Regions from separate parts of the Mesorhizobium sp. M0910 genome, predicted to be linked through region 2. Evidence: predicted binding sites of a transcription regulator. Region 2 holds the regulator's gene; each other region holds the start of a gene.
The links. Region 2 encodes PhoB, which activates phosphate uptake and scavenging genes when phosphate is short. Its sites were predicted from a motif close to TGTCATNNANCTGTCAT; they were not measured.
Positions count from the first base shown of each region.

Region 1: a site for PhoB is predicted at 1,262-1,278, ahead of NKH78_RS16750 (ceramide glucosyltransferase). Genes of this name have one in related genera too.
Region 3: a site for PhoB is predicted at 1,465-1,481, ahead of phnF (phosphonate metabolism transcriptional regulator PhnF). Genes of this name have one in related genera too.

Region 1 is NZ_JAMYNZ010000006.1:143,761-147,034, reverse strand. It holds gene NKH78_RS16760 (Hsp33 family molecular chaperone) at 1-755, shown strand, start outside; gene apaG (Co2+/Mg2+ efflux facilitator ApaG/CorD) at 762-1,154, opposite strand; gene NKH78_RS16750 (ceramide glucosyltransferase) at 1,383-2,537, shown strand; gene NKH78_RS16745 (O-succinylhomoserine sulfhydrylase) at 2,573-3,274, opposite strand, start outside.
Region 2 is NZ_JAMYNZ010000007.1:255,556-258,829, reverse strand. It holds gene NKH78_RS19530 (ROK family protein) at 190-1,434, shown strand; gene phoB (phosphate regulon transcriptional regulator PhoB) at 1,444-2,133, opposite strand; gene phoU (phosphate signaling complex protein PhoU) at 2,150-2,857, opposite strand; gene pstB (phosphate ABC transporter ATP-binding protein PstB) at 2,890-3,274, opposite strand, start outside.
Region 3 is NZ_JAMYNZ010000001.1:735,579-738,852, reverse strand. It holds gene NKH78_RS03625 (carbon-phosphorus lyase complex subunit) at 1-310, opposite strand, end outside; gene phnH (phosphonate C-P lyase system protein PhnH) at 312-923, opposite strand; gene phnG (phosphonate C-P lyase system protein PhnG) at 923-1,384, opposite strand; gene phnF (phosphonate metabolism transcriptional regulator PhnF) at 1,519-2,262, shown strand; gene NKH78_RS03605 (zinc-binding alcohol dehydrogenase family protein) at 2,281-3,274, opposite strand, start outside.

The sequences.
Region 1 (3,274 bases), on a different contig from region 2:
AGACCCGCACCGATGGGCCGGTCGACATGCTGGTCGCCGATTTCTCCACGCCGCACGCGCTGCGCGCTTATGCCCGCTTCGATGCCGACCGGCTGCAGGCTTTGACTTCGGCCGGCGAGACGTCACCGCAGACGCTGATCGGCAGCGGTGTCCTGGCGCTGACCATCGACCAGGGCGCTCACACGCAGCGCTACCAGGGCATCGTCCAGCTCGACGGCGTCACACTTGAAGATGCCGCACGCACCTATTTCCGCCAGTCGGAGCAGATTCCGACCGACCTCCGCCTTTCGGTTGCCAAGCTTCTGACGCCCGGCGTCGGCGGTGCCCGCGAGCAATGGCGGGCCGGTGGCCTGCTGGCACAATTCCTGCCGCAGTCGGCGGAGCGTATGCGCGTACCCGACCTTCCCGGGGGCGACGGCGATCCGCGTGAGGAAATCCACGACCCGACCGACAATTCCTGGCAGGAGCTGCTGGCGCTGCTTGGTACTATTGAACCGACCGAGCTGATCGATCCGACGATCGGCGCCGAACGGCTGCTTTACCGGCTTTTCCACGAGCATGGCGTCCGCGTGTTCGGCGGCGTGCCGGTCGCCGACCAGTGCTCATGCTCGAGGGAGAAGATCCGCGGCATTCTCGAAGGCTTTTCCGCCGAGGAGATCAGAGACAGCACCGAGGATGGCAGCATTCACGTCGCCTGCGAATTCTGCTCGAAGCGATATGACTTCGACCCGGCGGAGTTTGCAGCGGCTGGATGACGGCGGTCAATTGACGGTGCGCCGCGTGCCCGGCAAATCGAGCGAGAAGGCGGGGATGGCGACGTCGAACGTCTCGCCCCGCTTGTTGCGCATTGTGTAGTGCCCGACCATGATGCCGGACGGGGTCGAGAGCGGGCATCCAGACGTATACTGATAGCTGTCGCCGGGGTTGAGTCCGGGTTGCTCGCCGACGACCCCGGGGCCGCGCACTTCCTCGACTTTGCCGGTACCGTCGGTAATGTGCCAGTAGCGTGACAGAAGCTGCACGAACTCATCCGACTGATTGTCGATGGTCACCTGGTAGCCCCAGACATAGCGGTTTTGCGGCGGATCGGAGTGATCCTCCAGATAGAACGGCCTGACCTGCACTTCGATGTTGCGGGTGACGGCGCTGTACATAAACTGCTCCAAAGCAATGTAGATGGAACTTTCGATGCTCAGCGCAGTTTGGTCAACGATGCGCAGCATCTTCTTGCCCGATCTCAAGCGCAGGTGCCGAAAAACAATGTCATTTGAGTGACACATGACAATGATGGTGTGCAGGCTTGTGCCGGACGACTCAGCGTTCTGTCGAATTGTTGAAAACGGCTGTCATGCGGCCGGCATTTCTGGAGTGACCAGATCTCGATGGAACCGACATTCGCAGCCGCCCTCCTTTCCATAGCCCTCCTTCTTTCAAATCTCGCCAGCATCCTGTTAGCTTCGCAGAAGCTGAAGCGACCAGCCAGTATTGCGCCGCCCGCGGCCAACGCGCCGCCGGTATCGATCGTCATCCCGGCGCGCGGCGTCGAGCCGTTTGCCGAAGAGACGCTGGAGCGCGCCTTCTCACTCGACTGGCCGCGCTACGAACTCATCTTCTGTGTCGCCCATGCCGACGACCCGGTGGTCAAGCCGATCACTGCCGCAATGGCGCGCTTTCCAGCTATTCGCGCCCGCCTTCTGGTCGGTGACGACCGCATCAGCGGCAATCCAAAACTCAACAATTGCGTGAAGGGTTGGGAGGCGGCGCGTTATCGCTGGGTCATCCTTGCCGATTCCAATGTGCTTATGTCGAGCGACTACGTCCAGCACCTGATGGCGGCGTGGCGGCATGACACCGGCCTCGTCTGCTCGACGCCAATCGGCTCGCGGCCGGACGGGTTCTGGGGGGAGGTCGAATGCGCCTTTCTCAACACGCTGCAGGCACGCTGGCAGTACGCTGGAGAGGCGCTCGGCCTCGGCTTCGCCCAGGGCAAGAGCATGTTGTGGAACAAGCCGATGCTCGATGCCAATGGCGGCATCCGCGCGCTTGCCGCCGAGATCGCCGAGGACGCCGCCGCGACCAAGCTGGTCAACGGGCTCGGACTGCGAGTCAATCTTGTCGCCTCTCCCTTCGAACAGCCGCTCGGCCGGCGCACGCTTGGCGAGATCTGGTCGCGGCAGGCGCGCTGGGCGCGGCTGCGCCGCGTCACCTTTGCACTGTTCTTTGCCCCCGAAATCCTGATCGGCGCGGCACCGCCGCTAGTGCTTGCACTGATCGCCGCGGCTGACGCCGGCGTCAGCCTGCCGGCAACCGCCATCGCCGTGCTGGTCGCGGCCTACCTGCCGGAATGCGCCTTGGCCTCGACCAAGGGATGGCACCTGTCGCCGCGCACGATCCCGGCGATGATGGCACGAGACCTGATGCTTCCCGTCGTTTGGGCGCGCGGATGGCTGAGCGGCGCCATCGACTGGCGCGGCAACGTGATGACTATCCAGACGAAGACTGTCGCGGAGCTGGAAGAGACCCCGTCCGGCGCCTGATCGGCACGTCCCCGCTGCCTCTGTTCGGCCAGCCCTTATCCGGCAACTCTCAGTGCCTGCTCGATGTCTTCGAGCAGGTCGTCGGCGTCCTCAAGGCCGACCGACAGCCTGAGCGTTCCCGGTCCGATGCCGAGCTCGGCGCGGGCTTCATCAGTCAAGTTCTTGTGTGTGGTCGTCGCCGGATGGGTGATCAGGCTCTTGGCGTCGCCGAGATTGTTGGAAATCAGCACGACGTCGAGTGTGTTCTGGAAGGCAAAGGCCGCCTGCTTGCCGCCCTTCACATCGAAGCAAATCAGCGTCGAGCCGCCCGACATCTGCTTCTTGACCACGGCCGCTTGCGGGTGGTCGGCGCGGCCGGGATAGATGACGCGGGCGATTTGCGGGCGCTCGGCCAGGAAATCCGCGATGCGGCCGGCACTTTCCGTCTGCTGGCGTACGCGTAGCGGCAGCGTCTCCAGGCCTTTCAGCAGCGTCCAGGCATTGAAGGGCGAGAGGCTGGGGCCGGTGTGGCGGAAATAGTCATGCAGGTTCTCGTCGATCCATTTCTTGTCCGACAGAACGATGCCGCCAAGACAACGCCCCTGGCCGTCAATATGCTTCGTGGCCGAATAGACGACGATGTGGGCGCCGAGCTGCAGGGGTTTCTGCTGCAAGGGCGTAGCGAAGACATTATCGACGATCAGCCTGGCGCCGATCGAATTGGCAAGTGCCGCCACGGCGGCAATGTCGACTACCTC
Region 2 (3,274 bases):
TCTCCGGCTGCTGTCAACATCGATTCTGATGGATTTTGATGACTGTGCGAGTTTTTTCGAGCGTCGGAATAAACGATGACAGCGCCACCTGCATCTGACACTATTTGCCGCATCCGACACTATTTGTCGGACATTACCGACGGCTTCCGGTTCATGAGCGGCCGCGGCAACCGGGAGGAAAGCAAAACGATGTCGGTCGGAATCCGCCATGACGATTTGCGCCGGCGCAACCGGGCGATGGTGATCTCGGCGGTGCGCCGGGCCGGCCAGCCATCGCGTACGGAGATCGCAGCCACCACCGGCCTCAGTCATTCAACCATATCGGCGATCTCCTCCGACCTGATACGGGAAGGCATCCTCGCCGAGAGCAAGGCAAGTGAGCCCGTTTCGTTGAAACGCGGTCGTCCACAGGTCGGCCTCGCCCTCAACCCGGAAGCGGCGGCGGTGCTGACCGTGGTGTTGTCACTGAATTTCCTGTCGGCCGCCATTATCGACTATGCGGGACAGGTGGTCGCCGAGGAACAGCGCCGGCTGGACACGCTGACCATGCCGCGCGACGAGCTGATCCGCGAATGCATGGCCATCGTCCGGCGCCGGCTTGAGGACCCAGACCTTGACGTCCGCAGTGTCGCCCGCATCGCCCTGGCGATTCAGGGCATTACCGACTCCCCTGCACGCGCCATGCTGTGGTCGCCGATCACGCCGCAGACCGACATCGCCTTTGCCGACATGCTGGAGGACGAATTCGGCATCCCGGCCACGGTGGAGAACGACTGCAATATGATGGCGGTGGCTTTGCGCTGGCGCAATCCGGATCGCTATCGCGACGACTTCATCGCCATCCTGCTTTCGCATGGCATCGGTATGGGGCTTGTGCTGAAGGGCGAACTGTTCACCGGGACGCATTCCTCGGGCGGCGAATTTGGCCACATGATCCATCGTCCGGGCGGCGCGCTCTGCCGTTGCGGGCGGCGCGGCTGCATCGAAGCCTATGCCGGCAACTATGCCATCTGGCGCAACGCCAGGCAGATGAGCGAAGACAGCGAACCTATCGCCGACGTCAGCGACGCCGACATGCGCGCGCTGGCCGCCCGCGCGCGCGAGAAGGATGGGCCGGAACGCGAGGCCTACCGCAAGGCCGGCGAAGCGCTGGGTTTCGGTCTCGGCTCGCTGTTCGCGCTGATCGATCCGGCACCGGTCGCGATGGTCGGCGCCAGTGCCGCTGCCTTCGATCTGATCGAGCCGGCCTTGCGCAAGGCAATCGCCCAGACCGCCGGCGGCCAGCACTCGGGCTCGATCTCCTTCGATACCGAGCCGAACGAATTGCCGCTGATCCGCGAAGGCTGCGCGATGCGGGCGTTAAGCTTCGTCGACCAGGAGATTTTCGCGCCGGGCGCGCAAATGAGGCCCGGCGTCAGAAAGAACGTCGCCTGACCAGGCGGGTCAATCTTCCCTGATCGCATAGCCGGCACCGCGGATGGTGCGGATGACATCCGGCATGCGGCCGTTATTGACGGCTTTGCGCAGCCGCCCGACATGGACGTCGACGGTGCGTTCGTCGATGTAGATCGTCTCGCCCCAGACATTATCGAGCAACTGGCTACGCGAGAAGACGCGGCCCGGATGCCGCATCATGAACTCGAGCAGTCGGAATTCGGTCGGCCCGAGCCGGATCTCGCTCTTCTTGCGATAGACCCTGTGCGATTCGCGATCGAGCACGATGTCGCCGACCTTCAACACGCTGGACAGCACTTCCGGCTTGGCGCGCCGCAGCAGCGCCTTGACCCTGGCCATGAATTCCGGCGTCGAAAACGGTTTGACCAGATAGTCGTCGGCGCCGGTCGAAAGACCGCGCACCCGGTCGCTCTCCTCGCCGCGCGCGGTCAGCATGATGATCGGCAGCCGCTCGGTTTCGGGGCGCACGCGCAACCTGCGGCAGAGCTCGATGCCGGAAACCGCCGGTATCATCCAGTCGAGCACCAGAAGGTCGGGCACATTTTCCTGCAAACGGATCTCGGCTTCGTCGCCGCGTGTCACCACCTCGACCTGGTAGCCTTCGGATTCGAGATTGTAGCGGAGCAGCACGCCCAACGGCTCCTCGTCCTCCACCACCATTATGCGTGGTGCGATCATCGGCTGGGCACCCCCATCATGTCACCGGCGCGGACATTGTCGTTTCGTCCTGCTTCGGACGATTGACGGGCAATTGCTCGCCGGTCAGCACATAATACGCATTCTCGGCGATGTTGGTGACATGGTCGCCGATCCGCTCGAGATTCTTGGCGCAGAACAGCAGATGCGTGCAAGCGGTGATGTTGCGCGGATCTTCCATCATGTAGGTTAACAGCTCGCGGAACACGGACGTGTATTTGACGTCGATACGCTCGTCGGCGGCGCGCAGCTTGGCCAACGCGGCCGCATCGCCTGCGGCATATTCCTCGATGACGCCCTGCACCTGGATGAGCACCAGCTGCGCCATCGCATCGATGGAATGCGATAGGTCGCGCGGCGTGACGCTGAGGCCGACCGCGCTCACACGCTTGGCGATATTCTTGGCAAGGTCGCCGATGCGTTCGAGGTCGCCGGCCATGCGGATCGCTCCGACGACATGGCGCAGATCGTGAGCCATTGGCTGGCGCTTGGCGATCAGGGTGATGGCGCGATCGTCCAGTTCGCGTTGACGCGCGTCCATGATGGCGTCGTCGGAGACGACGCGCTGCGCCAGCACGTTGTCGGAATTCAACAGGGCCTTGGTCGCCCCGCCGACCATCGAACCGGCGAGGTCGGCCATGTCGCGGATCAGCTTACTGATCTGCTCGAGATCCTCGTCGAAAGAAGCGACTGTGTGTTCGCCCATGGTCCTGTCCTCATATGCATGATCGGAACGGCTCAGCCGAAGCGGCCGGTGATGTAGTCCTGCGTGCGCTTCTCGCGGGGCGATGTGAAGATCTTCTCAGTCCGGTCGAACTCGACCAGTTCACCCAGATACATGAAGGCGGTCTGGCGCGACACGCGCGCCGCTTGCTGCATGTTGTGGGTGACGATGACGATCGTGTAGTCGGCTTGCAACTCGTCGATCAGTTCCTCGATCTTGGCCGTCGACAGCGGGTCGAGGGCCGAAGCCGGTTCGTCGAGCAGAATGACTTCCGGCTTCACTGCCACGGTGCGCGCGATGCAGAGCCGCTGCTGCTGGCCACCGGACAGGCTCAACCCGCTGGCGTTTAGCTTGTCCTTGACCTCGCTCCACAGCGCGGCCCGCTTCAACGCTTGCTCG
Region 3 (3,274 bases), on a different contig from region 2:
GCCGCTCGACCAGCATCGTGCCTGTGTCGACCGCCTTGGTGTAGCCGAAGCGCGGCAGCGTGGTGCGATAGGCGCGAATGAGGAAGATCGCCTCGATCATGTCGCCGCGCGCCTGGACGATGGCGAGTGCCGCCAATTCCCTGTCGTAGAGCGAACCTTCACTCATTACCCGGTCGACGCCGAGCGCCAGTTGCTCGACGATCTGGTCGAGGCGAAGTGCGGGCACCGAACGATCGCCGCGCCGGCGGTCGGCGAGCAGTTTGTGGGCGTTGCGAATGGCCGCTTCGCCACCCTTTACCGCGACATACATCCTACGCCTCCATCGTCTTGATGCGCGTCGTGCGCGGCAGGCAGGCAATCGCGTCGGACGTGGCGAGGATGATATCGACGCCACGCGGAAAGCGCTGGTTGTTCTGCTTCCATTGCTCGACGAAATGACGCGGCATTTGCGCCGGCGCGATCGTCGCCGTCTTCTCGATGCCCGGGCCTTCGAGCAGCAGCGGAGCGCCGGAGACAAGATCGCTGACCTCGAGGATCAGCGTCGTGGAGCGATCGGGATAATCCTGGGTGCCTTGCGAAAACCCGTCGAGCGCCATCATCTCGGCCGGCGTGGCGATCAGCGCGAAATGCGCGTCGGCCGGGGTGTTGGCGAGCGGCGCGCCGGTATGGAAGCCAAGCCAGGATTTCACCGTCGCCGAAGCCTGCAAGGCGGGGTCGAGCCAGAGCGGCGTGTCGTTATCGCACAGCGCCAGCGCAATGGCGCCCGCGGTGGCTGACAGCGGCGTCGGTGGATGGGTAAAGACCGGCAGGGGCTGCAGTGTGCCCGGCCGCGCCATCGCGTCCATCACTGCCCGGAAGACCGTCTGGGCGTCGAACACCGGATCGGCAAAGCCGCCTTCGATCGCTTGGGTTACGATGTCCATCAGTCTTCTCCGCGTACCATGGTGAAGAAATCGACCTTGGTCGCCGCCGTCTCGGCGCGGCGCTGGTCACGGGCCTTGGCCAGTGCCGTCCGCAAGGGCGCGACGAGCCTGGCCTCGACCTCGTTGCGGTGAGCCGGGTCCTGCCAGAGCGCGTCGGCGATTGCCGCCAGCCTTGCCTTCTGCTTGTCGCGGCCGAGCGCATAGCAGTGGCCGACCTGTCCGGAGGCGAGCCGGACGGTGGCGCGGGTGACCGTCGCCTCGCCAACGTTGAACGGCGCGCCGCCGCCACCGATGCGGCCACGCACGGTGACCAGGCCGGTTTCGGGGCCGCGCAGGAGTTCCGCCTCAGAAGGCAGGCCGGCTTCGTTCCACAGACGGACGATATCGTCGCTGGTCGATTGCGCCAGCGTTGCCATAACGGCCTTGCGCCCAGCCTGATCGCGCGCTTCCTGTCCTCGCATGGTTAACACTCCCTTGCATTGAAATTTGTCTATTGATATAGACAATTATACAAATTATATCTATTATCTAATGCGTGTCTATGACGGGTGCATGACAAGGGCGAGAAGAGGGGGCGCAAAGGTTGGGGCAGAAAATGATCGGACAAGCCAACAGCATCGAGCGGCGCAGCGGTGTCGCGCTGTGGCGGCAGATCGCCGATCGGATCCTGCATTCGATTGCCGTCGGCGATTTTCCCGAAAATGCGGCGTTGCCGCCGGAGGTGGCACTTGCCGAGCGCTATGGCGTCAACCGCCACACCGTCCGCAGCGCCATTGCAGCGCTGGTGCAGGAGGGTGTGCTCAGGGCAGAGCAGGGGCGGGGCACCTTCGTGCTGTCGCGCAGGCGGCTGTCATATCCGATCGGCGCCCGCACCCGCTTTTCGGAGGGATTGCAAGGACAGGCGTCCGAGCGGCATATCACCTTGCTTGCGTCATCGGTCGAGCCTGCCAACCGTCGTGTCGCAGAGAGCTTAGGCCTTGCAAAGGGGGTCGACGTGATACGCCTGGAAACGCGCGGCGAAGCCGATGGAATGCCGGTGTCCCGCGCTGCCGGCTGGTTCGATGCCAGGCGCTTTGCCGGGATCGATGCTGCCATGGCGGAAACGGGTTCGATCACCGCATCGCTGGCACGCTTCGGCGTCAGCGACTATCTCCGGCAATCGACGGTGCTGTCGGCGCGCCATGCCGATGCCGCCGACCTTGCGGACCTCGACCTGCAGCCCGGCGCCATCGTGCTGGTGACGGTCGCCGTCAACGTCACGCCCGACGGTCAGCCGATCCAGTTTTCGGAGTCGCGCTTCCCGGCCGAGCGGATCGAGCTCAAACTGTCGGCGCTCTGAGATGCGCCAGCCCCGGCATCATCCGACCTGAATGACAGCCTTGATCAGGCCGGACTTCTCATGCGCCCAGCGGGCGAGGTCATGCGGCGTTTCGCCAAGCGTCGTGCGGTGCGTGACGAGCTTAGCCAACGGCACCGCGCCGTTGCGGATCGAGGCGGCGACATGGTCGAAATCGGCACGCAGCGCGTTGCGGCTGCCGATCAGCATCATCTCGCGCTTGTGGAATTCGGGATCGGAAAAGGCGATGTCGTCCTTGACGACGCTGACCAGCACCAGCGCCCCGCCATGCGCGACATGGGCGAAGGCCGACTGCACCGACTGGGTGTTGCCGGTGGCATCGAAAACCATGTCAAAACCGTCGCCGTCGGTTGCTTGCCGCACCAGGTCCGCAGCAGCGCCCTGCGAGCCGTCGAGGGTCGCGAAGCCGAGTTCGCTTTCGGCGAAACTCAGCCTCCCCGCACTCATGTCGAGCAGCGTCACGTCGAGCCCGGCGATGCGGGCGAACAGCGCCGTGCCGAGCCCGATCGGGCCAGCGCCAATGACCAGCGTGCGCGCACCTGGATCAGCCAGCGAGCGCCGCACGGCATGGGCGCCGATCGCCAGGAATTCCACGGCAGCAGCATCGGCCAGCGACAGGCCGTTTGCCGGATAAAGATTTTGCGCCGGCACCAGGATTTGCTCGCACATGGCGCCGTCGCGGTGGACGCCGAGCACCTCGATCTTGACGCAGCAATTCGGCTTGCCGTGCCGGCAGGCGATGCATTTGCCGCAGGCGAGATAGGGATTGACGACCACCGGTTCGCCGATTGCCAGATCGACGCCCTCACCAACCTCGATCACGGTGCCGGAAACTTCGTGGCCCATAGTGCGGGGATAGGCGAGGAACGGGTGCTTGCCTTCGAAGATGTGATAGTCGGTGCCGCAGATGCCGACATGGCTGACGGCGACCAGCGCCCAGCCGGCGGGCGGCGCGCCAGGCGCCGGGCGATCTTCGAGGACAAGTTCGCCGGGC